DNA from 4 places in the Deinococcus maricopensis DSM 21211 genome. Region 4 is predicted to be linked to each of the others. Evidence: riboswitches for the same ligand, from Rfam matches in the RefSeq annotation. Region 4 holds a riboswitch; each other region holds the start of a gene.
The links. Region 4 has a riboswitch for cyclic di-GMP ahead of DEIMA_RS09405 (S8 family peptidase). Riboswitches for the same ligand answer to the same signal wherever they lie in the genome.
Positions count from the first base shown of each region.

Region 1 (5,271 bases), 1.7 Mb from region 4:
TCCGCCGCGGAGCCCGACGTGCCCAGCGCCCCACCGACCGTGAGGGTCAACGGGAACACGTGATACTGCTGATCCAGCGGCGTTACCGTCGGGATGAGCGTGGTCGTCGCCGTCGCGCGCGCCGGGGCCAGGCCGTCCGCCCGCACCTCCAAGCGCACCCCGGCATCCTGCAGGCGCACCACGTGACGCGGCGTCACGTGCGCGCGCACCTCCAGCGTCTCTCCGGCCCTCAGGGTGGCCGCCGCCGGCGTCACCTGCACGTCCGCGTCCACGTCCGCGCGCGCCGCGAACTGCAACGCCTCGGTGACGTTCCCGCCGTTCGTGACGCGCCACTGCACGTCATACGCGCCGCGCACGTCGAACGTCGGCGCGGTCGTCGTCACGGCGCGGACCCGGCGGGTGGGCGCCACCGTGAAGCGCAGCGTCGCGGCGGCGTCCCGCGTACGAACCAGCACCTGCGCGTCCCCCGCTGGCAGCGTCGACGGCGGCAGCAGCGTCAGCAGCTCCACGTGCGACTCGTGCGGCGCGAGCCTGAACGTCGTCTCGCCCGCCAGCAACCGCCACCCGTCCGGAAGGCTGAGCGTCAGCGCGTCCGTGTCCGGCGCGTCCGCCGCGTTCGTGAGCGTGACTGGCACTGTTACCGGCACCCGCGCGTCCGCACTCACGGGCGCCGCGGGCGCGTGCACGCCAAGAGCGCCCGCGCCGGACATCAGCAGCAGGCCACTCAGGGTCAGGAGGCGCACCCGCACCTCACTCCACCGTGATGTTGTACCGCGCGCCCACCACGTCATTGTTCCCGTCATCCGCGATCACCAGCACCTGGTACCGCCCGGGCTTCAGGCCGCTGATCTGGTATGTCTCGCGCACGCTCAGGCCGGGAAACACGCGCCGTTCACGCCCGGCCAGTTTCAGCACGAGCGCGCCTGACGCGTCGTACACCTCCGCGCGCGTCACTGGCGTCGACAGCCGCTCCCCGGTGTTCGTGAGGTCGACGTTCAGCACGGCCCCACCCGCAGCGCGCGCCAGCGCCGGGTTCAGGAACTTCAGGTGCACCGCACCGCCCGGCACGTTCACGACGACCTGCACGGCGTACTGCGTCACCTGCTGCAACCGCACCGACCCGCCCGCGCCCGCCACCGGCGCGGCAGACGTGGTCGCGGGCCGCACGAGGAATGCACTCCAGTACGTCCCAGGGCCGACGTTCTGCGGGACCTTCACGCGGTACGGCACCGCCAGTTTCCCGTGCGCCGGCACCGTCACGGCGCTGCCCGGCAACTCCACCCACGCCGCGACGCTGCGCGGCAGCGTCCCCGCCTTCGGGTACACCACGCCCGCCTGCGGGTCGGAACGGACATCACTGAGGGTCACGCTCACCCGTTCGGGCGCGTCGCCCGCGTTGCTGAGCGTCAGTACGCCTTCCAGCGTGTTCTGGCCGGGCGTGACCGTGTATTCCTGAACGAGCGCGCCCGCCACCTGCACCTGCGCGCGCGCGGCGCACGGCAGGGTCAGCAGCAGGGCGGGCAGAACGAACCGAAGGGCGTTACGCATGGCTCACCTCAACAGGGCGCACAGGCGAGGCGTGCCTCACCTGTGCGGGAATGAACGTCCGGGACGGACGGGAAGATAACGTGGCTTAGAAGCTCAGGCCGATGGTGTACGTCAGCGTGCCGCTGAAGTTGTTGAAGCCTTTGGTGGCGGCCATCGAGTAGGCGACGTTCGCCGTAGCGCCTGCGAGGAACTGCGGGATGTCCGTGATCAGCGAGACCGCGGTGCCGTTGCTGCCGCTGAAATTGACCGGGGTGCCAACGCCGTTGCCATCGGGTACGGTAGGGGTCAGTTTAAGGGTGACGCCCTCCGGAAGTGCCGAAGCGTCGTTAACCGCAAGGCCCACAGTGATGAGGCGGTTTCCGGTACTGCTGTTGTCGTGGGTGCTGTACGTGAGCGTCGAAAATCCCGCATTCTTGTACGTCACGCCGAAGTCACCGTTCGTGAAGTTGACATTCATGTTGCCGTTGACGCTCAGTTCGTCGCTGGCGCTGTTGATCGCGGTGACCGAGCTGGTGCCGGTGGCGGCGGCGAGCGCGCCCGTGCAGGAAGCCAGAACCAGTGCCGTCAGAACCGTGGTGAATTTACGCATGAGAAACCCCTTGATGCTCGCCATAAAGGCGGCATTCCTGGAAAGAAGACTGGAAACGAAGAGCCGGTCGCACCACTTGCTCCCCTCGCCTGAGGTGCCCGAATTACGGGACGAGGATCTTTGCATCTGTTCGCCAGAGGTTGTCTGAGCAGAACTGAGTTAAGTTTACCGGGCGGCTCCTACAAAAACCTGACAGAACGCCCGCCGGTGTGCTGGCCACGAAAAACCGAAATCAGGCCCTTCCACGCACCCAGGGAGGCCGCTGAATTCGCGCCCGCGTGTGTGGTTTTGGGCATTTCTGGCGTGCGGGCCAGGCGTTGCCCCCAGGTGGGGGACACCGACCCTCGTTTGGCGGTGATGATGATCGGCTGTGCAACAATGAAGGGGTGCACAGCCCCATGCGTGTCCTCGTGATCGAGGACCATCCTGCCGACGTTGCGCTTCTTCAGGAGGCGTTTAATCAGTCAGGCATTGCCGTGAGCATGGACGCCGTTCCTGATGGGGCCGAGGCGCTGGCGTACATCCGCCAGCATGCCATGCCGGGCGAGGCGCCCCACTTGATTCTGCTGAACCTCAACGTGCCCGGTTTCGACGGTTTCGAAGTGCTCGAGCACCTCAAGACGCACCCACTGTGGCGCCTGATGCCGGTCATCGTGTTCGCCGCGTCGGAGGAGCCTGCGGATATTCAGCGGGCCTATGACCTGCAGGCGAACGCGTACGCCGTGAAGCCCAGCACGCCCGAGGAACTCACCATGTTCGTCCGGCACCTCTGCACGTACTGGTGCCACACCGTCACGCTGCCCCGCGCCCTCGCCAGCGTCTGAGTGCCCGGCTGGAGGCTGTCGGAGGCGTAGCCTCCCACTGGTGTGGCGCTTGTGGGGGCCACGCCCGCGATGGGTGGCCTGAGCGTCGGGGCAGAGGCGCCGCCGCGCCCGACGCGTCGCGGGTGTGGGCCTCGGCCGGGCTGTTCTCCAGGAGCAGCGTGAGGTTCCCGTAGCCTTCGGCGTCCCGCCGTGACCGTGCGCGTGGCAGCATAAGCGCGTGACCGCACTGCCTTCGTCCACCTCTGCGCCGCCCCGCACCCTGACCGTCGGGTTGCTGCTGACCATCGTGGCGGTCGCGTTCGAGTCCATGGCGGTCGCCACCGTCCTGCCACGCGTCGCCGACGACTTGCACGGGCTCGCGTTGTACGGCTGGGCGTCCGGCGCGTTCCTGCTCACCAGCCTGTTCGGGGCCGTCATCTCGGGGACGCTCACGGATCGGCGCGGGCCGGCGGTCGCGGCGGGTGCGGGCGTGCTGGTGTTCACCGCCGGACTGGTCGTCGCAGGGTTCGCGCCCAGCATGGCGGTGTTCGTGCTGGGCCGCGCTGTGCAGGGCCTCGGCGCGGGGGGGCTGGGCGCCCTGCCGTTCGCGGTGATTCGCGCGCGGTACCCCGAGCAGGCGCGCGCGCGGATGCTCGCGGCCGTGTCGAGCGCGTGGCTGCTGCCGGCCCTGGTGGGGCCGCTCCTCGCGAGCCTCCTGGCGGACACCCTGACGTGGCGCGCGGTGTTTTGGGGGCTCGCGCCCGTCATGCTGCTGGTCGGGCCGCTGTGCGTCCTGCCGCTGCGTGGGACGGTGCCGGACGCGGACCGGGGGGCGAGCGGTGCGGGGGTGGGCATGGCGCTGCTCCTCGTGGTGGGCGCGGGCGCGCTCATCGAGGGCCTGCGCACGCCCGGCGCGTACGCATGGGCGCTCCTGGCACTCGGCGCGGTCGGCGTGCTGGTCGCCACGCGGCACCTGTTCCCGCGTGGGCTGTGGCGGTTCGCGCCGGGCCTGCCGGCGGCGCTGATGGTGCGCGGGTTCGCGGCGTTCGCGGTGCTCGGCGCGAACGCCACCCTGCCGCTCGCGCTGCATGAGCTGCGCGGCCTGACGCTCACGCAGGCCGGGTGGCTGCTGAGCGTCGGGGGCGTGACGTGGTCGCTGGGGTCGCTCGTGCAGTCCCGGCTGGAGGCGCGGTTCGGCGCGCCGAGCCGTCCACTGCGCATTCGCGCCGGCATGGGTCTCGTGACGGTCGCGCTCGTCATCACGACGCTCGGCGTGCTCGGCCCGCTCCCGGTGAGCGCCGCGTACGTGGGGTGGCTGCTGTCGGGCCTGGGCATGGGGGTCGGGTACAACAGCAACAGCCTGCTGGCGCTGTCGAGCGTCGATGACCGTCAGGCGGGCACGCTCAGCGGGCAGCTCGCGAACATCGAGGTGCTGATGAGCGCGATCAGCGCGGGCCTCGCGGGCGCGCTGATCGCGCGCGTCACGCCGCTGCCGCATGCGTTTCTGGGGGCGTTCGCGGCCCTGATTATCGGGTCGCTGCTCACCTGGGTCGCTGCCGCGCGGTTGCGGCGCTGAGCGTCCACGCGGGGCGCCATTGACGCTCAGGCCCGCCGGGATTCCGGCGGGCTCTCTTTTGCGGGCGCGGCAACTTGGTATCACTGCGCGTATGACGTTGTCCGCCACCTCCGCCCAGGCCCCTGCGCCTGACCTCACCACCCGCGTGACCATCCTGCTGCTCGCCGCCCTCACCATCATGTCCGGCGCGACCATCGCGCCGGCCCTCCCGGCGATGCAGGCGCACTTCGCGGGCACGCCCGACGCGGCACTGCTCGTGAAACTCTCGCTCACCATCTTGGGCCTCGTGATTGCCATCACCGCACCCATCAGCGGCGTGCTCGTGGACCGTTTCGGTCGCCGCCCGGTGCTGCTCGGCGCGCTGCTGCTGTACGCGGTGGGTGGCGCCAGCGGCCTGTTCGCGCCGACGCTCGCCACCATCCTCGTGGGCCGCGTCGTTCTCGGCCTCGCGGTGGGCGCCACCATGACGGCCACGGGCGCGCTCGTGAACGACCTGTTCCACGGCGCGGACCGAGGGCGGTTCCTGAGTCAGCAGGCGGCGTTCACGAGTTTCGGCGGGGCGGTTCTGCTGCCGCTCGGTGGGGCGCTCGCCGCAGTGTCGTGGCGCGCGCCGTTCGGCATCTACCTGATCTCGCTGCTGCTGATCCCGCTGGTGCTGCGCCTGCCGCGCGGCGTGCCTGCCGGGCACGCGCACGGCCAGGCGGCGGGCGCGCCGCGCTGGCCGGTCATCGCCGTGATCTACGGCCTGGCGCTCG
Region 1 covers NC_014958.1:311,701-316,971, reverse strand. Annotated here, with positions in the region: gene DEIMA_RS01370 (carboxypeptidase-like regulatory domain-containing protein) at 1-743, opposite strand, end outside; gene DEIMA_RS01365 (hypothetical protein) at 751-1,548, opposite strand; gene DEIMA_RS01360 (hypothetical protein) at 1,634-2,137, opposite strand; cyclic di-GMP riboswitch class II at 2,190-2,274, opposite strand; gene DEIMA_RS01355 (response regulator) at 2,536-2,961, shown strand; gene DEIMA_RS01350 (MFS transporter) at 3,179-4,516, shown strand; gene DEIMA_RS01345 (MFS transporter) at 4,608-5,271, shown strand, end outside.
Region 1: linked by a shared signal. The riboswitch ahead of DEIMA_RS01360 (hypothetical protein) and the one ahead of DEIMA_RS09405 (S8 family peptidase) in region 4 are both predicted to bind cyclic di-GMP.

Region 2 (5,271 bases), 1.6 Mb from region 4:
GACGAGCCTGCACGACGTCGGGGCCGTAAGCGCCGGCGCGGACCTCAGCCAGGATTTCCATACCTACCGCTGGGACTGGACGCCCACCGCGGTGAATTTCTACCTGGACGGCACGCTGAAGCGCAGCACGACCGTGAACGTCCCGCAGGCCGCCGCGAACCTGATGCTGAACCTCTGGCCCACCAACTCGGCAGGGTGGGGCGGGATGGCCACGCCGGGCACGAAATACCTGCTGGTGGATTACGTGAGCTTCACGCCGTCCGTCGTGGACGGGACGCCCGCGCTCACAGACGATACGGCGCAGGGCGCCACGACCCTCCGCGCTGGCGTGCCCGCGACGGGCGCGGTGAGCGCCAGTGACACGCAGGACTGGTACGCGCTGCGCGCGAATGGCGCGGGCGGCTCGGCCACCGTGAAACTCACGACGGCCACGAACAGCGACCTGGAGGTGTACGCCGCTGATGGGCGGACGCTGCTGGGCCGCAGCGCGCGCGGAAAAGCGAACGCCGAGTCGGTGACGGTGCGGGTGCAGCCGAATGCCACGTACTTCGTGCGGGTGGTGTGGGCCTCCGGCACGCCGACATACACGGTGAGTGCCAGCGGCGCGGTGCAGTAAGGGCAGTTGCCCGACAGGTTCAGGCGGATTCCCAGAGGGTCACACGGCAACGGGTGGCCTTCATTGGTTCACGGATCAAGGATGAACGAACCATGAGTTCGGCGTGCGAACGTTCAAAGTGTGAGGTCTTTAACATGCGTGCGTCCCCTGAGCGGCCTCCAGCGAGCGTCCACACGCCCTGGGCGCCGCGACATTCACACGCCCCGGAGAACCCCCATGCACGTACCTTGTCGCCCGCTCCTTATCACCCTTACGGCGCTGCTGAGCGCCTGTACGACCGCTCCTGTCCGTCCCACCACACCGGACACCCCCGAGACCCTCACGCAACTCGGCACGTTCAACGCGACTTTCAGTAACCCGCTGGGTGGCCCCGTCGGTGCGCGTCAGCTCGCCGCCAGCGTCGCCCTCGACCCGGCGGCCCCCACCGGCGCGGTGCGCGTCCGCACGGCCGGTACCGGCACGTACGACGATGAGCGCAGCAACCGCCGGTACCTGTGGGGCGTGTTCGAGGTCACGAACACGTCAGCGACCACCCTGACGAACCTCACCATGGTCGCCTACAGCAAGGCGAACGGCAGTATCGGCGGCACGGCCATCACGCGCCTGCAGGACGCGCAGGGCCGACCGTACCTGAACGAGCGCGTCGCGCAGAACATCCGCCCGGGCGACCACCTGAACGTCCTCAGCAGCTACGCCTTCCAGGGCCTCGCGGCGGCTGAAGCGCAGCGTCTGGAAAACAGCGCCAAAGCCAGCGGCACCCTCGCGGCCGGCGATGACGTCCTCGAGTACGGGTTCACGGTCATCAACCCGCGCGACGGCAGCCAGGTGCTGCGCCCCGGCGAAACGGGCACGCTGGTCCTCGCCACGAAACTCCCGCTGCTCGCCGGGAACGCCCCGCAGAAGTTCAACATGAGCCTGCTGCTCAGCACCGGCGGCGCCCGCCGCGTCACCCGCAACGTTGGCGAAAGCAACGACAGCGTGGCCCTGCGTGCGCGTCTCAGCGGCGCCCGCGAGATCGCGTACATCGGCCCGGACGCGGCCACCGCCCCCAGGGGGTTCACGACGGTGCGCCTCCCGAACCTCCGTCTCACAACCGGCGACCACCCCACGTACCTGCTCGATCAGGAAGGCCCACTCAGCAGCTGCGTGCAGGGGGTCAGCCCGAACAGCCTGCGGCGGCTGAACGCTGCCGGGCCCCTCGTCACGTTCCTCAGTGATGACGGCACGGCCGCGGACCACTCGCGCCTGCTGCCCCTGTTCAGGCAGAAGGGCGTCGTGGCGACCGCCGCCATCGAGAGCCGCAACATGCTGTCCGGCGACCCGTACTTCGCCACGCCCGAGCAGGTGCGGGACCTGCAGCGCGCCGGGTGGGAAATCGCCAGCCACACCCGCACGCACCCCGACCTCGTGACGCTCAGCGACGCGGATCTCGACGCGGAAATTCAGGGGTCCAGGCAGGACCTGGAGGAGCAGGGGTTCACGGTGAACACCTTCGTGTACCCGTATGGCAGTCAGAACGCGACCGTGCGGGAAAAGGTCTGCCAGACGTACCGCACGGCATTCATCGACCGTGGCGGCGTGAATGACACGCCACTCGACACGAACTACCAGATTCGCCGCGTCGCGTTCGGGTCCTGGACGGACGCCGGGCAGAACACCATGGCCGCGTACCGCGCCGCCATCGACGACGCTGTGGCCCGCCGCGGGTGGCTGGTGTTCATGCTGCACCCCGGCAACCGCGAGCAGCATGATGAGCAGCAGCAGCAGTACCTGGCGCAGACCATCGATTACCTGCGCGAGCAGGGCGTGCCCATCGTGACGGCGGCAGACGCCCTGGCGCGTCTCGGCCTCAGGTAGGCGCAGCGTTCAGAGCGGCCCCGGTTCTTCCGGGGCCGCTCCTTGTCGTTTCGGTGAATCCCACGGTCAGCGTTCCGGCGCGTGGGGTGGAGAGCTGTGGGTCGCGCACACCAAGGCGAAGGGTTCCTTGGCGTGCGTGTGAGTTTTCCCCTTGGAGAGCCTGAAGTTTTCCTTTATGTTGAGGGTAGTTTTCGGACCACAGGCATCCACACGAACAGGCAACCCCGTCGCAAGGCGGTGACGCAAAGCCAACGGGACCCACGCGGTCGGCCGGGCTACCGAAAGGGAGACGCTCCGTGCGCCGAATCATCCTCGCTGTCCTGGCCCTGCTGCCGCTCGCCGGTACCTCACGCGCCAACCCCACGCAGGCGGCGGGCTGGACAGATCAGTTTGAGCAGCTGGACCGCGCCCGGTGGGCCGCGTCGGACTGGAACGGCTTCTGGCAGGGCCGTGGGCTCGCTGGTCGTTTTGATCCGGCGCTCGCGTACGCGGACGGCGCCGGCAACCTCGTGCTCGAGATGAACGTGGACCGTTGTGGGAGCGGCTGGTGCGCGCGCGCTGCCGAGCTCAGCACGAAGGAGCGCTACGGGTACGGCCGGTACGAGGTGCGCATGCGGGCCGCCAGTGACAGCGCGTCCGCGAAGCGGGCGGGGCAGGCGCACGCGGGGAACATCAGCGCGGCGTTCAGTTACTACGACGACAGCCGCACGGAGATCGACGTGGAGATCGAGGGGCACCGCATCGCGGACGCGAACTTCACGGCGTGGCGTGGACGGCAGGACAAGGACTGGAAGCTGGCGAAAGGCGCGGCCGGTGGTTCGCTCGCGGCGCAGTTCCATACGTACGCGTGGGAGTGGACGCCTGGGTCGCTGCGGTTTTTCGTGGATGGCCGGGAGCAGTTCCTGACGCGGAAGACGGTTCCGCAGGACGCTGCGCACCTGATCCTGAATGTCTGGCCGACGAACGATCCCGGATGGGGCGGGGCGGTGCAGAGCGGGCGGCTGTACATGCTCGTCGATTACGTGAAGTTCACGCCTGCGCTTTGAGGGCGGCACTTGAGACCCTGCTCATGGGATGTAGGATTTTTCACATGTATGTGAAAAATTGAGGAAAAATCCGCAAATTAGTAACGTGAGTGAATGTGGCGCGCATGAGCCGCGCCCGCCCACGCGCTCTCCTAAAACGCATGGTCTGGATCGCCCTCATTGCCGTGCTTTTCCTCGTGCGCATGCTGCTAACCGCCGCCCTCGCCTGCTGCCATGCCCGCACTGCCCCACGCGCCCTCCCCCGCAACGGCGCCGTCAGCGTCCTGATCGCCGCGTATAACGAGGAAGTCGGCATCGAGCGCACCATCGAATCCGTCCTCGCGCAACGCATCAAACGTCTGCAGGTCATCGTCGTCGACGACGGCAGCAGCGACAACACCGCCGCCATCGTGGCCCGCATCGCCCACCGGGACCGCCGCGTCAAACTCATCCAGCAGAGCAACGCCGGCAAGGCTGCCGCCCTCAACACCGCCATGCCGCACATCCAGTACCCCGTCGCGGTGTCCGTCGATGCCGATTCCGTCCTCGCGCCCGGCGCGCTGGCCGCGCTCGCCGCGCACTTCAAGGACCCCCGCGTGGGCGCCGTGTCCGGCGACGTCCGCGTCGCCGGACGCCGCAGCTGGCTCACCACCTTCCAGGCGCTGGAGTACCTGGTCGGGCAGCACCTCGACAAGCGTGCCCAGCAGCTGCTGGGCGCCATCACGGTCGTGCCCGGCGCGGCCGGCGCGTTCCGCACGGCCCTGCTGCGCGACGTGGGCGGCTACAGCACCGACACGGTCACCGAGGACATGGACCTGACCATTCAGATCGCCGCGCGCGGCTACCGCGTGCACTTCGAGCCGCGCGCGTGCAGCTACACCGAGCCGCCCGCCGACCTGCACGACCTGTGGCGTCAGCGCCTGCGCTGGATGTTCGGCACGTGGCAGGTGCTCGGCAAGCACCGCCACCTGATGTTCCGCCGCCGCGCCGGCACGCTCGGCCTGCTCGGCCTGCCGTACGTCCTGCTGTTCGGCATCGGCGGCGGCCTGCTCGCCCCACTGCTCGACTTCACGCTCGTCGCGTTCATTCTCAGCGCGGGCGCCGCCCTCAGCTGGCTCGAGCCGCTGCTCACCACGCTCGGCGCGGAACTCGCCGCGACGTCCCTCGCGGTGCTGCTCGGACGGGACCGCTGGCAGAACCTCGCGCTGGTGTGGCCACAACGCTTGTTCATCCGCGCGTTTGGTGCGATGGTGATCGCTGTGACCCTGTACCGTTACCTGCGCGGCTCCGTCGTCCACTGGGACAAACTCAAGCGCCACGGGGTGCAGCTCGAGGGGAGCCGCGCTTGAGGCGGACCCCCCTCGCGGCCCTGCTGCTCGCCGGCGTCAGCTTCACCACAGCTGGCGCCGCGCCGTGTGGGGTGTTCGGCGTCACCATCCCCCGCGACGGCCGAACGCTCGGCGCGCTCGAACGTAAACTCGGCTGCACCTTCACGGCCGTGCGCTGGTTCCAGGACTGGCGCGAGCCGTTCGACCTGCCGTACGCGCGCGCGCTCACGCGCGAACGCCGCGCGCTCGAGGTGTCGTGGCAACCGCGCATCCTCAGGGGCGGCGCGTACGTGGGCGTGCCGTACCGCAGCATCGCCGCCGGCGAGCACGACGCGTACGTGCGCGCGTTCGCCCGCGCCGTCCGCACGCTCGGTCGGCCCGTCAGCATCACGTTCGCGCCGGAAATGAACGGCGACTGGGGCGCGTACCAGCTGGGCCAGAAGAA
Region 2 covers NC_014958.1:418,129-423,399, reverse strand. Annotated here, with positions in the region: gene DEIMA_RS01805 (family 16 glycosylhydrolase) at 1-616, shown strand, start outside; gene DEIMA_RS01800 (polysaccharide deacetylase family protein) at 833-2,473, shown strand; cyclic di-GMP riboswitch class I at 2,681-2,756, shown strand; gene DEIMA_RS01795 (glycoside hydrolase family 16 protein) at 2,770-3,519, shown strand; gene DEIMA_RS01790 (glycosyltransferase family 2 protein) at 3,660-4,847, shown strand; gene DEIMA_RS01785 (glycoside hydrolase family 26 protein) at 4,844-5,271, shown strand, end outside.
Region 2: linked by a shared signal. The riboswitch ahead of DEIMA_RS01795 (glycoside hydrolase family 16 protein) and the one ahead of DEIMA_RS09405 (S8 family peptidase) in region 4 are both predicted to bind cyclic di-GMP.

Region 3 (5,271 bases), 340 kb from region 4:
GCTGCCACGCCCCACCGCGCAGCGGCCTCGCCCACTGCGCGTCCGCCGCCCACGCAAGCGCGCCCGCCTGCCAGCGCGCGTCCGCCATCAGGCGCACCCCAGGCGCAGGGGACGCCTGCGCAGCCACTCCCAACAACACGCCCGCCCGCTCCGCCGCGCGCCACCCCACCGCGCCGTCCACCGCCCAGGCATCCCCGCGGTACGTGAGCTTCACGCCCGGAACGGTCACCGCGTTCCCCGGCACGCGCCCCACCGCCAGTACGCCCGCGCTGCCCACCCACCGCGAACCCTCCACGGCCACCAGCGGCGTCCGGCGATCCAGCTGCACGCGGAACTTCAGGCCGCCCGGCAGGGTCCCCGCCCCCGTCACGCGCCCATCCACGCCCCCCGTCCCCCCGCTCACCTCCACCCGCACCGGCAACGTCGCCGCGCCCGACACGCCACGCCGCGTCGGCACGGTCGTCACCGCGCTCGCCGACGCCGTAGCCGCACCCTTCGCGGTCAACTGCACGGCGTGCTGCTCGGTCGCCACGGCGTCCGGAAGGGTCACGCGCACCACCACCTCCACCTGCGCGCCCGGCGCGAGTCGCGCTGTCGACGGCTGAACGTCCAGCAGAGCTCCCAGGTTGCTGAGCGCCCCGAACCGCACGTCCTCCGCGACGTTCCCCTCGTTCGTCACCATGAACCGCGCCGCGTAATCGCCGGCACTCGCGCGTGGCGCGTCCGCCACCACGACTCCGAGTGCCGGTCGACGCGCCACCACCAGCGGAAACGGCACCTCCAGCCCGCCCGCCACCCGCAGCACCCCCGCGTACGTCCCCGCCAGCACCGACCCGGACGGCACCACCACGAACATTCCCGAACGTACCTGACCGCCCTCCACGCGCTCATTGGTGGGCGGCACCAGCATCGTCCACCCTGACGGCAGCACCAGCGTCGGCTCGAACACCTGCGCGTCCGCGCCAGGATTGCGGACCTCGTACCCGACCGTCACCGCTCGCGTCTGCGCAGGTGCGGGCGTGGACGTCCGCACCTCCAGCGCCTGCCCGCGCGCGCCCGGCCCCGCGCACAACAGCGCCGCCAGGAGCGCGCGGCGCACCTGGCGGGACGGACGAAGACGTGTCAGTTCAGGTCGTTCGGGCGGCATCGGCACCCATGGTCACTTCGGGATGTTCAGGTTGTAGCGCACGCCGAAGAGCTTGTTTTCCCCGCCGTCCGCGACCACGAGAATCTGGTAGTCGCCCACCTCCGTGAGGGGCAACTCAATAGCTTCCCGCTCCGACGTGCCCGGGTACAGGCGGCTGCCTTCCACATCCACGCGCCGCACCAGCTTCCCCGCCGCGTACACCTCGGCGTACACGTTCAGGGCCACGTACTGCGTGCCGGTGTTCTCCAGCGTCACGTTCAGCAGGGGCTTCCCGGCGGTCGACTTGTTGATGACGGGATTCTTGAACGCCACCACGGGTTTGGCGTCCGCGCCCACGTTCGTGAGCAGCTGCACCGCGTACCGCGTGACCTGCTTGAAGGTCATACCGCTCGGTAGGGCGCCACTGACGAGCGCGTCGTTCTCGTCGACCGGTTCCACCATCACGAGGTTCCAGTAGCTGCCGGTCTGCGCCACGCGCTCCGGAACGTGGATGGTGTACGGCACTTCCAGCGTGCCGTTCGCCGGCACCACCACGACCTCCTGCCCGAGACTCACCCACGGCCCACTGGAGCGTGGGTGGCTGCCGGGCGCGTCGAACTGACGACCGCCTTCCGGGGAGAAGCGGTAGTCGGTGAGGTACAGGCGCGCCCGCGCGGGCGTACTCGCGGTGTTCTGCAGCAGCAGCGTCCCCTTGATCGTCTCGCCGGGCGCGGCCGTCGCACTTACGAACAGGGGGCTGCCGACGCTGACGCGGGCGCTCGCGGCGGAGCCCAGCAGCGCCGCCAGAGCCAGCAGGGAACGGACACGCAGACGCGCCATCACATCACCCGTCCGGTGTTACTGCCCGACGATCGTCGCGCGGACGATGAAGGACTTCGCGTCGACCTGCGGCGCCTTCAGGTTCGCCACGGCCACCCACTGGAACGGCATCGTCATGGACGTTCCGGCACTCACAGACAGGGTGTTGGCGCCTACGCTGAACGGCGCGATCATCGAGTCGGTCCCGAAATCCATCAACAGGGAGGCCAGACCGGGCACGTCGTACAGGCTGAGGGCCGTGTCGGTGCTGTCATACACGTTGAAGCTCACGGTGCTCTTCATGTTCGTCATGACGCTCAGGGTGTCAGCGGCGTATTTAGGCTTGGACTCCTGCTCGCCCACGGTGAAGTCCGACAGTTGGAACGAGAAGTTGATGGGTTCAGTTCCGAACGCGACTTCAGCAATCTTGGCGATGCCGTACGACACAGTCTGGTCGCTTTTCGAGTCAGCGAGGGCGTTGGGGGCGAGGGTGGCGACGGCGAGGGTCAGCGCGATGAGTTTACGCATGTGCAGGCTCCTGGAAGATGGAAAGGGGAGGGGACCTTGTCGGAGAGAGTCGTGCAGCGACCGCTTGGATCGGCGCTCAAGCGTGGTGCCGGTCTGGTCGCCGTCCGGGTGTGACCCGGGGCAGCCGCCGGAACGTGTGAGCAGCCTGGTCTGAGGGGTGCGCGACGTGTCTCCGGACCTGAGGGCAGTTCGGTTGCATGACGGCGGGGGGTCGGCCATGCAGGCGCGGCGAGCGCGCGGAACTGCGGGGGACGTCGGTCGCACCACTGGCTCGACGCGCAGCAGGTGCCCGGATGCACTGCGCGTTTCCTTGCCTCGTCTGTGAAGAGATTATGAAATTCCGCTGACAGAACCCTTACAAGTGCGGGGCAGGCCCTGTGGTGCGGCAGCCAGGGCTTGACCAGACGAGCGGGGCGATCAGGACTCCTGATCGCCCCGCTCGTCACGCCTACTTCAAGCGAACTGTTGCAGCACCTGCTCCAGTCGTTCCTTCTGCGCAGTGAAGTCCGTCACGCGGCGCCGCTCCTCGTCAATGACGTCCTGCGGCGCGCGCGCCACGAAGCCCTCATTGCTGAGTTTGCCCTGCGCCTGCTGGATCTGCTTGTTCAGCTCCACGAGACGTTTCTGCTGCTTGCCGAGCCAGTCTTGGAGGTCCACGGTCCCCTCCAGGGGCGCGCGCACCGTCACGCCCGCCTCGATGGCGCTCAGCGTGCGGCCCTCCAGGGCGTCCTGGATGTTCACGCGCGCGATGCTTTCCACGACGGCGCGGTTCTCCTGAATGGTGCCCAGCAGTTCGCCTTCCACGACGACGCCCAGGCGGTCCTGCGGGCTGAGGCCCAGTTCGCTCTTGAGGCTGCGCGCGGCGCTCACGGTGGCGCGCAGCGCGGCGAACGCCCGCGTCGCTTCCGCGTCGAACGCGTCCGGGTTGTGTTTCGGCCAGGAGTGCACGGCGAGCTGCCGCTTGTGGTTCAGCGCCTCGTAGATTTCGCTCGTGATGAACGGCATGAACGGGTGCAGGAGCTTCAGGATGCCTTCCAGCACGTCCTTGAGGGTGGCGCGCGTGGCGGCGTTGCGGGCGCGCAGGGCGGGTTTGGCCGCCTCGATGTACCAGTCGCAGAACTCATCCCACGTGAAGGCGTACGCCGTGCGGATGGCCGCGCCGATGTCGAACGCGTCGAGGTGCGCGGTCACTTCGCGGACCGTGTCGTTCAGGCGGCTGCGAATCCAGCGGTCCGCGAGGGTCGCTTCGCCCGCTTCCGGCTCGCCTTCGAGGTTCATGAACGCGAAGCGCGCGGCGTTCCACAGTTTGTTCGCGAAGTTGCGGCCCTGCTCGAAGCGGCGCGGGTCGTGCTTGATGTCCTGCCCGCCCGTGCTGAGGTACGTGAACGCGAAGCGTGCGGCGTCCACGCCGTACTGCTCGAAGAGCTCCAGCGGGTCCACGCCGTTGCCCTTGCTCTTGCTCATCTTCTGGCCCTTCGCGTCCAGGTACAGGCCGTGCAGCATGATGGTGCTGAACGGCGCGCGCCCCGTGAAGTGGTACGCGGCCATCTGCATGCGCGCCACCCAGAAGAACAGGATGTCGTACCCGGTGACGAGCACCTGCGTGGGGTAGAACTTGCGGTAGTCCTCGCTGGCCTCGTCCGGCCAGCCGAGCGTGCTGAACGGCCACAGGTTGCTGCTGAACCACGTGTCGAACACGTCCGGGTCGCGGCGCAGGTTCAGGTGCGCGTAGCGGGGGTCCTGATCGCAGTCGAGGTCCGGGTTCTCCAGGTCCGGCACGTACACGTTTCCGGCGTCGTCGTACCACGCGGGAATGCGGTGCCCCCACCACAACTGGCGGCTGATGTTCCAGTCGCGGATGTTCTCCAGCCAGTCGCGGTTCACTTTGGTGTAGCGGTCCGGGACGAGCTGCATGTCGCCGCGGTCCAGGCCCGCGAGGACGGCGTCCGCCATGGGCTTCATGCGCACGAACCACTGGGTGCTGATGATCGGCTCGACCGGCACCTTGGTGCGTTCGGACAGGCCGATGGCCGTCTGGTGGTCCTTCTCCTCCACGACGGCGCCCGCCTCGTGCAGCGCCGCGATGACCTTCTTGCGCGCGTCGAAGCGCTCCAGGCCGCGGAACGCTTCCGGCACGAGGTCCGAAGTGAGGTGCCCGTTCAGGTCGATGACGCTGGGGCGGGAGAGGCTGTGGCGTTCGCCCACCTCGAAGTCGGTCGGGTCGTGCGCGGGCGTGATCTTCAGGGCGCCCACGCCGAACTCCATCTCGACGGCCTCATCCGCAATGATCGGAATGAACCGGTCCGTGAGGGGGATGCGGGCGCGCTGCCCGACGAGGTGCGCGAAGCGCGCGTCTGTGGGGTGTACGGCAATGGCCTGGTCCGCGAAGATCGTCTCCGGGCGGACCGTGGCGATCAGGATTTCCCCGGCCTCGCCGTTGCTCGCCGCGAGCGTCTGGTCCTCCAGGGCGTACCGGAGGGTGGTCATCTTGCCCTTGCGGACCTCGCGGTCGATTTCGAGGTCGCTGAGCGTCGTCTGGCTGGCCGGGTCCCAGTTCACCATGCGTTCGCCGCGGTACGCGAGGCCCTCGTGGTACAGGCGCACGAACTCGTGCCGCACGGCGCGCGACAGGCCCTCATCCATCGTGAAGCGCTCGCGCGTCCAGTCGGCGCTCACGCCGAGGCGCTGCAGCTGATTCAGGATCGTCCCGCCGGACTCCTGCTTCCACGCCCACACGCGCTCCAGGAACGCGTCGCGGCCCAGGTCGAAGCGGGTCTTGCCTTCAACCTTCAGTTGCC
Region 3 covers NC_014958.1:2,349,897-2,355,167, reverse strand. Annotated here, with positions in the region: gene DEIMA_RS10975 (carboxypeptidase-like regulatory domain-containing protein) at 1-1,099, opposite strand, end outside; gene DEIMA_RS10970 (CARDB domain-containing protein) at 1,160-1,966, opposite strand; gene DEIMA_RS10965 (hypothetical protein) at 1,985-2,473, opposite strand; cyclic di-GMP riboswitch class II at 2,717-2,800, opposite strand; gene DEIMA_RS10960 (valine--tRNA ligase) at 2,927-5,271, opposite strand, start outside.
Region 3: linked by a shared signal. The riboswitch ahead of DEIMA_RS10965 (hypothetical protein) and the one ahead of DEIMA_RS09405 (S8 family peptidase) in region 4 are both predicted to bind cyclic di-GMP.

Region 4 (5,271 bases):
GCGCAGGCGCAGGTGCCGATCATCCAGCAGCACCTGGAGCACGCGCGCACCCTGCCGGGCGCGACGGCGGCCCCCGCCACGCCCTGAAGGGCAGTCACAGGAACGGCCCGGCCAGCTCCGGGCCGTTCCTGTGTGGGGGCTCAGGCGGGCGCGCTGTTCTGTTCGCGAGCCTGCAGGAACGCCTTGACGGCCTGCGCGGCGCGGGCGTTCATGCCGGGCACGCGCGCGATGTCCTCGACGCTGGCGCTCGCGAGGTCCTCCAGGCTGCTGAAGTGTTCCAGCAGCGCGTCCTGGCGTTTCTGACCGATGCCGGGCAGGTCGTCGAAGACGCTGCGCAGCATCCCTTCGCCGCGGAGTTTGCGGTGGTACGTGATGGCGTAGTGGTGCACCTCGTCGCGCACGCCGATCAGGGTGCGCAGCGCCGGGTGCGTTTCCGGCAGCAGCAGCTCGCGGTTCCGGCCGACTTCCGTGCCGGTGTCCAACCACCACTGCGCGCCGTAGATGCTGGGCAGCACGATGCGCTCCTCGCGTTTCGCGAGGCCCACCAGGGGAATGTGCAGGTTCAGTTCGCGCAGCGCGTCGAGGGCGGCGTTCACCTGCCCGCGCCCACCGTCGATCAGGATCAGGTCCGGGAGGGGGAGTTTGTCGGAAAGGCTGCCGCTGAAGCGGCGGTGCACGGTCTGCCGCATGGCGGCGTAGTCGTCGGGGTGGTCAAGGCCGCGCACCTTGAAGCGGCGGTGCTCGCCTTTGCGGGCGCGTCCGCCTTCGAACACCACCATGCCGGACACGATGTTCGTGCCGAACAGGTTGCTGTTGTCGTACCCTTCGATGCGCCACGGGCGTTCCGGCAGGGCCAGCACTTCCTTCAGGGCTTCCAGGCCCGGGTGGTCGCCGCGCTTCTCGAGCAGCAGCATCTCGGATTCCAGGCCGTTCTGTGCGTTGCGCTGCGCCATCTCGATCAGGTCCACCTTGTCGCCGCGGTGCGGCGTGCGCAACTCCACCTTGCGTCCGGCTTTCTGCGAGAGGAATTCGCTCCACAGGGCGGCGTCCTCGAACTCCTCGGGAATCAGCACGAGCGGCGGAACGTGCGTGGCCTGCGTGTAGTAGTCCTGCACGAACGCGCCGAGCACCTCGCCACGTTCGCTGTCGCCGGCGTTCGTGAGGAAGCGTTTGTCGCGGCCGACGACGCGGCCACCGCGCATGCGGAACAGCTGCACCATCGCGTACTCGCCGGCGACGGCGAGGCCCAGGAAGTCCAGGTCGGTTTCGTCGGACACGAACGCGTGCTGCTCGGTGCCGAACAGCTTCTCGACGGCCTGCACGCGGTCGCGGAGGCGCGCGGCGAGTTCGAAGTCCTGTTTCAGCGCGGCGTCGCGCATGCGCTCCTTGAGGCCCGTGACGACGCTGCCCGCGCGGCCTTCCAGGAGGGCCTTGACGTCGTCGACGGCGCGGGCGTACTCGGCGCGGTCGGCGGCGTCCACGCACGGGCCGAGGCAGCGGCCCATGTGGAAGTTCAGGCACGGGCGGGGTTTTTTCTGGAGGGGGATGCCGCTGTTCTTGCGCAGCGGGAACATGGTGTCGACGAGGTTCTTCACGCGGCGCACGGCGGACGCGTCCGGGTACGGGCCGTAGTAGCTGCCGCCGTCCTTCAGGACGCGCCGCGTGACGATCAGCATCGGGAATTCCTCACTGGTGAGCTTCAGGAACGGGTAGTGCTTGTCGTCCTTGAGCAGCACGTTGTAGTGCGGGCGATGCTGTTTGATGAGGTTCGCTTCGAGGACGAGCGCTTCCACCTCGTTGCGCGCCGTGATGAATTCCAGGCTGGCGGCCTCGCGGGTGAATTTGCCACTCTTCCCGCCGGCCTTGAAGTGCTGCGTGACGCGTGCACGCAGGTTCTTGGCTTTGCCGATATAGATCGGCGTGCCGCTGACGCTGCGGAAGATGTAGACGCCGCTCTGCGTGGGCAGGACTGGCAATTCCTCGAACTGCATTGCTTCAGTGTACGCCCAGAACGTAACGATGACGGTTAGAAGACACAACATTCCCCCTCACGAACCGTGCCCCGCTCAAGCGCGGGATTTTTCATGGTGCGCGCGTGAGGTTTTTGTCATGCTGGGCGCATCAGCACAGACACTCAGTCTGACTGGTAGAGGCTGCGACGCGCGCTCCCGTACTCGGGCACCTGGGACGCGCAGAGCCAGTGGTGCGACCGACTATTGGTTCCCTGCCCGCCCCCGCGCGGCAGACCAGACAAGGAGAAAGACGTGCGCCAGACGATTCTGTTCCTGACGCTCGCGGTCAGCCTGGCCGCGTGCAGTCAACCCACCACGCCCGCCGACGGCACCCTGTACGGCGCGGCCTTCCAACCCACCGCCGGCGCGCACCTCAGCGCCGCCAGCACCACCAACGGCCAGCGCATCTGGAGCGACGGCCAGCGCATGTGGAGTGACAGCTTCCGCATGTGGAGCGACGGCCAGCGCATGTGGAGCGATGGGCAGCGCATGTGGAGCGACGGCACCTTCCAACCCGCTCCCGACAACACCGCCGCCTTCCGCCTGATCGGCCTGGACCGCGCGCAGGCCCGCGCCCCCCGCCTCGGCGCCGGCGTCACCGTCGCCATCATCGACACCGGCGTCGACGCCGACCACCCCGTCCTGCGCGGCAGCGTCACCGGCGGCCACGACTACCTCCGCGACCTCGACGACGGCGCGGAAGGCGGCCGCGACGGCGACCCCGCGTACGGGCACGGCACCGCCGTCGCCAGCATGGTCCTGCAAGTCGCGCCCGACGCGAAACTCCTGTCCATGCGCGTCATCGGCCCGGACGGCAGCGGCAGCGAAGCGGACGTCGCCCGCGCGATCCGCGACGCCGCCGACCGCGGCGCGAACATCATCAACCTCAGCGTCAGCGGCGCCGCCCCCAACGGCGGTGTCCGCGCCGCCATCGTGGACGTCACCCGCCGCGGCGTCCTGGTCGTCGGCAGCGCCGGCAACACCGGCGCGCCCCGCCCCGAAGCGCCTGCCGTGCAGATGGCCCAGCCCGACCCGGCCGGCGAGCGCGCGCTGAGCGTCAGCGGCACCGACAACGCCGGCACCCTCACCGCCTGGACGAACCGCGGCAGCGAAGTGAACGCCCCCGGCGTGGCCCTCACCGCCGCGTACCCGGACGGGCGCGCCGTGCACGCCACCGGCACCAGCTTCAGCGCGCCGCTCGTGAGTGGTACGCTCGCACTGGCGCTCGGGCAGGGCGCGCGCCCCGCCGACCTCGCCGACGAACTCAAGGACGCCACCCGGGACGGCCTGCTCGACGCCGCCACCCTGCTCTCCAACCTGCACTGACCGGACCCCGGCGCGGCGCGCGCCCGCCGGGCGCGCCTCCGCCGAAAGGGCCCGATGACCTCCCCGTCCATTCCGCACATCCTGCAGCAAGCGCGTTCGTACCGCGGCGTGGACGACGAACGCGCCACGCTGCTGTTCGAGCAGGCCGCCGCCCTCGCCCGCGACGCCCGCGACGGCCGTCTGCTCGCGGATGCCCTCAACGGCCTCGCCGGCCTCGAGCACGCGCGCGGCGACAGTCACGCCGCCCTCGTGCGCCTCCGCGAGGCGCACGACCTGCACCGCCAGGTCGGCAACGCCGCCGGGCAGGCCGCCGTGCTGTGCAACCTCGGCGCGCTCTACACCGACCTCGGCAACTACAACACCGCCCTCGAGCACCTGCTCGCGGCGTCCACCACCCTGCAGGGCCACGACGACCCGGTGCGCGCCAGCAACGTCGCCGCGAACCTCGCCCGCGTGTACGAGGAACTCCAGCAGCCCGAACCGGCCGAGGCGCACTACCGCCAGGCCCTCGACCTCGCGCGCGCCAACGGGCACGCGGACGGCGAAATGATCTTCTCCATGAACTACGGCGACTTCCAGCGCAAGCACGGCCGCTACCACCACGCGCGGCGCCTGCTGGACCGCGCCCTCGCCCTCGCCGGGGACCGCAGCGCCCCCGCCGGCGCGGCCCTACACATGCTCGGCCAGCTGCACGCCGACGAGGGCGACACCGACGAGGCCCTGCGCGCGTACGACCGCGCCCTGCCGCTCGCCCGCGCCGGCGAGGACCTCGACGCGCAGCTCGCCATCATCACCAGTCAGGCGCAGGCGCACCTGAAGCGCGGCGCGCCCGCCGAGGCGCGCGCCGCGCTGGAAGACGCCATCATCCTCGCCGAGGACGCCGGACGGCACCGCACCCGCGCGAAACTCCTCGACCTGCTCGCCACCGCGCACGCCCAGGAGGGCGCGCACGCGCGCGCGTACACCGTCGCGCGCCGCGCGCACACCGCCGAAGCGGACGTCCTGCGCGCCGAAGCGGACCGTCAGACGCGTCAACTCACCACGCAGTACGAACTGGAACGCGCCCGCCAGGACCTCGACGCGCAGCGCCGCAAGTACGACGCGGAACGCGAAGCGAAAGAGAAGGCCGAGCGTGAAACGCGCGAACGCCTCGTGGAACTCGAACGTCAGGCGCTGTACGACGCCCTCACCGGCCTCCCGAACCGCCTGCTGCTCGCCGACCGTTACCGTACCGCCGTGGAGCACGCCAGCGCGCACGGCGAGCGCCTCACCCTCGGTGTCATCGACCTGAACAAGTTCAAGCACATCAACGACACGCTCGGGCACCACATCGGCGACCTGCTGCTCATCGAGGTGGCGCGCCGCCTGGAGCCGGTCATCGGCCCGCGCGACACGGTCGCCCGCACTGGCGGGGACGAATTCGTGCTGATCCTGCGCGACACACCCGACGACGCCGCCGTCCTGAACGCCGCGCGCCGCGTCGTCGCCGCGTTCGACCCGACCTTCACGCTCGAAACGCACGACCTGAACGTCCGCCCCAGCCTCGGCGTCGCCGTGTACCCCGACGACGCCCGCACCTGGGAGGACCTGTTCGAGCACGCCGACAAGGCCATGTACAACGCCAAGACGCGCGGCAGCGGCTTCGAGCGGCACGCCGCCGGCGACGAGGGCGGCTTCGCGCCCATCACGCTCGAAGGTGCGGTGCATCACGCCCTCGCGCTCGGGCAGTTCGACCTGATGTACCAACCCCTCACCCTGCCCGACGGGCGCGTGCGCGGCGCGGAAGCGCTGCTCCGCTGGGAGCACCCGCACTTCGGCAGCGTCCCGCCCGGCGTGTTTCTGCCGCTCGCGGAACGCACCGGCCTGAGCGTCCCCATCGGCGCGTGGGTCCTGCAGGAAGCGTGCCGCGTCGCCCGTCACTGGGACGGACGCG
Region 4 covers NC_014958.1:2,006,701-2,011,971, reverse strand. Annotated here, with positions in the region: gene DEIMA_RS09415 (DUF4142 domain-containing protein) at 1-87, shown strand, start outside; gene uvrC (excinuclease ABC subunit UvrC) at 141-1,991, opposite strand; cyclic di-GMP riboswitch class II at 2,140-2,224, shown strand; gene DEIMA_RS09405 (S8 family peptidase) at 2,265-3,338, shown strand; gene DEIMA_RS09400 (EAL domain-containing protein) at 3,393-5,271, shown strand, end outside.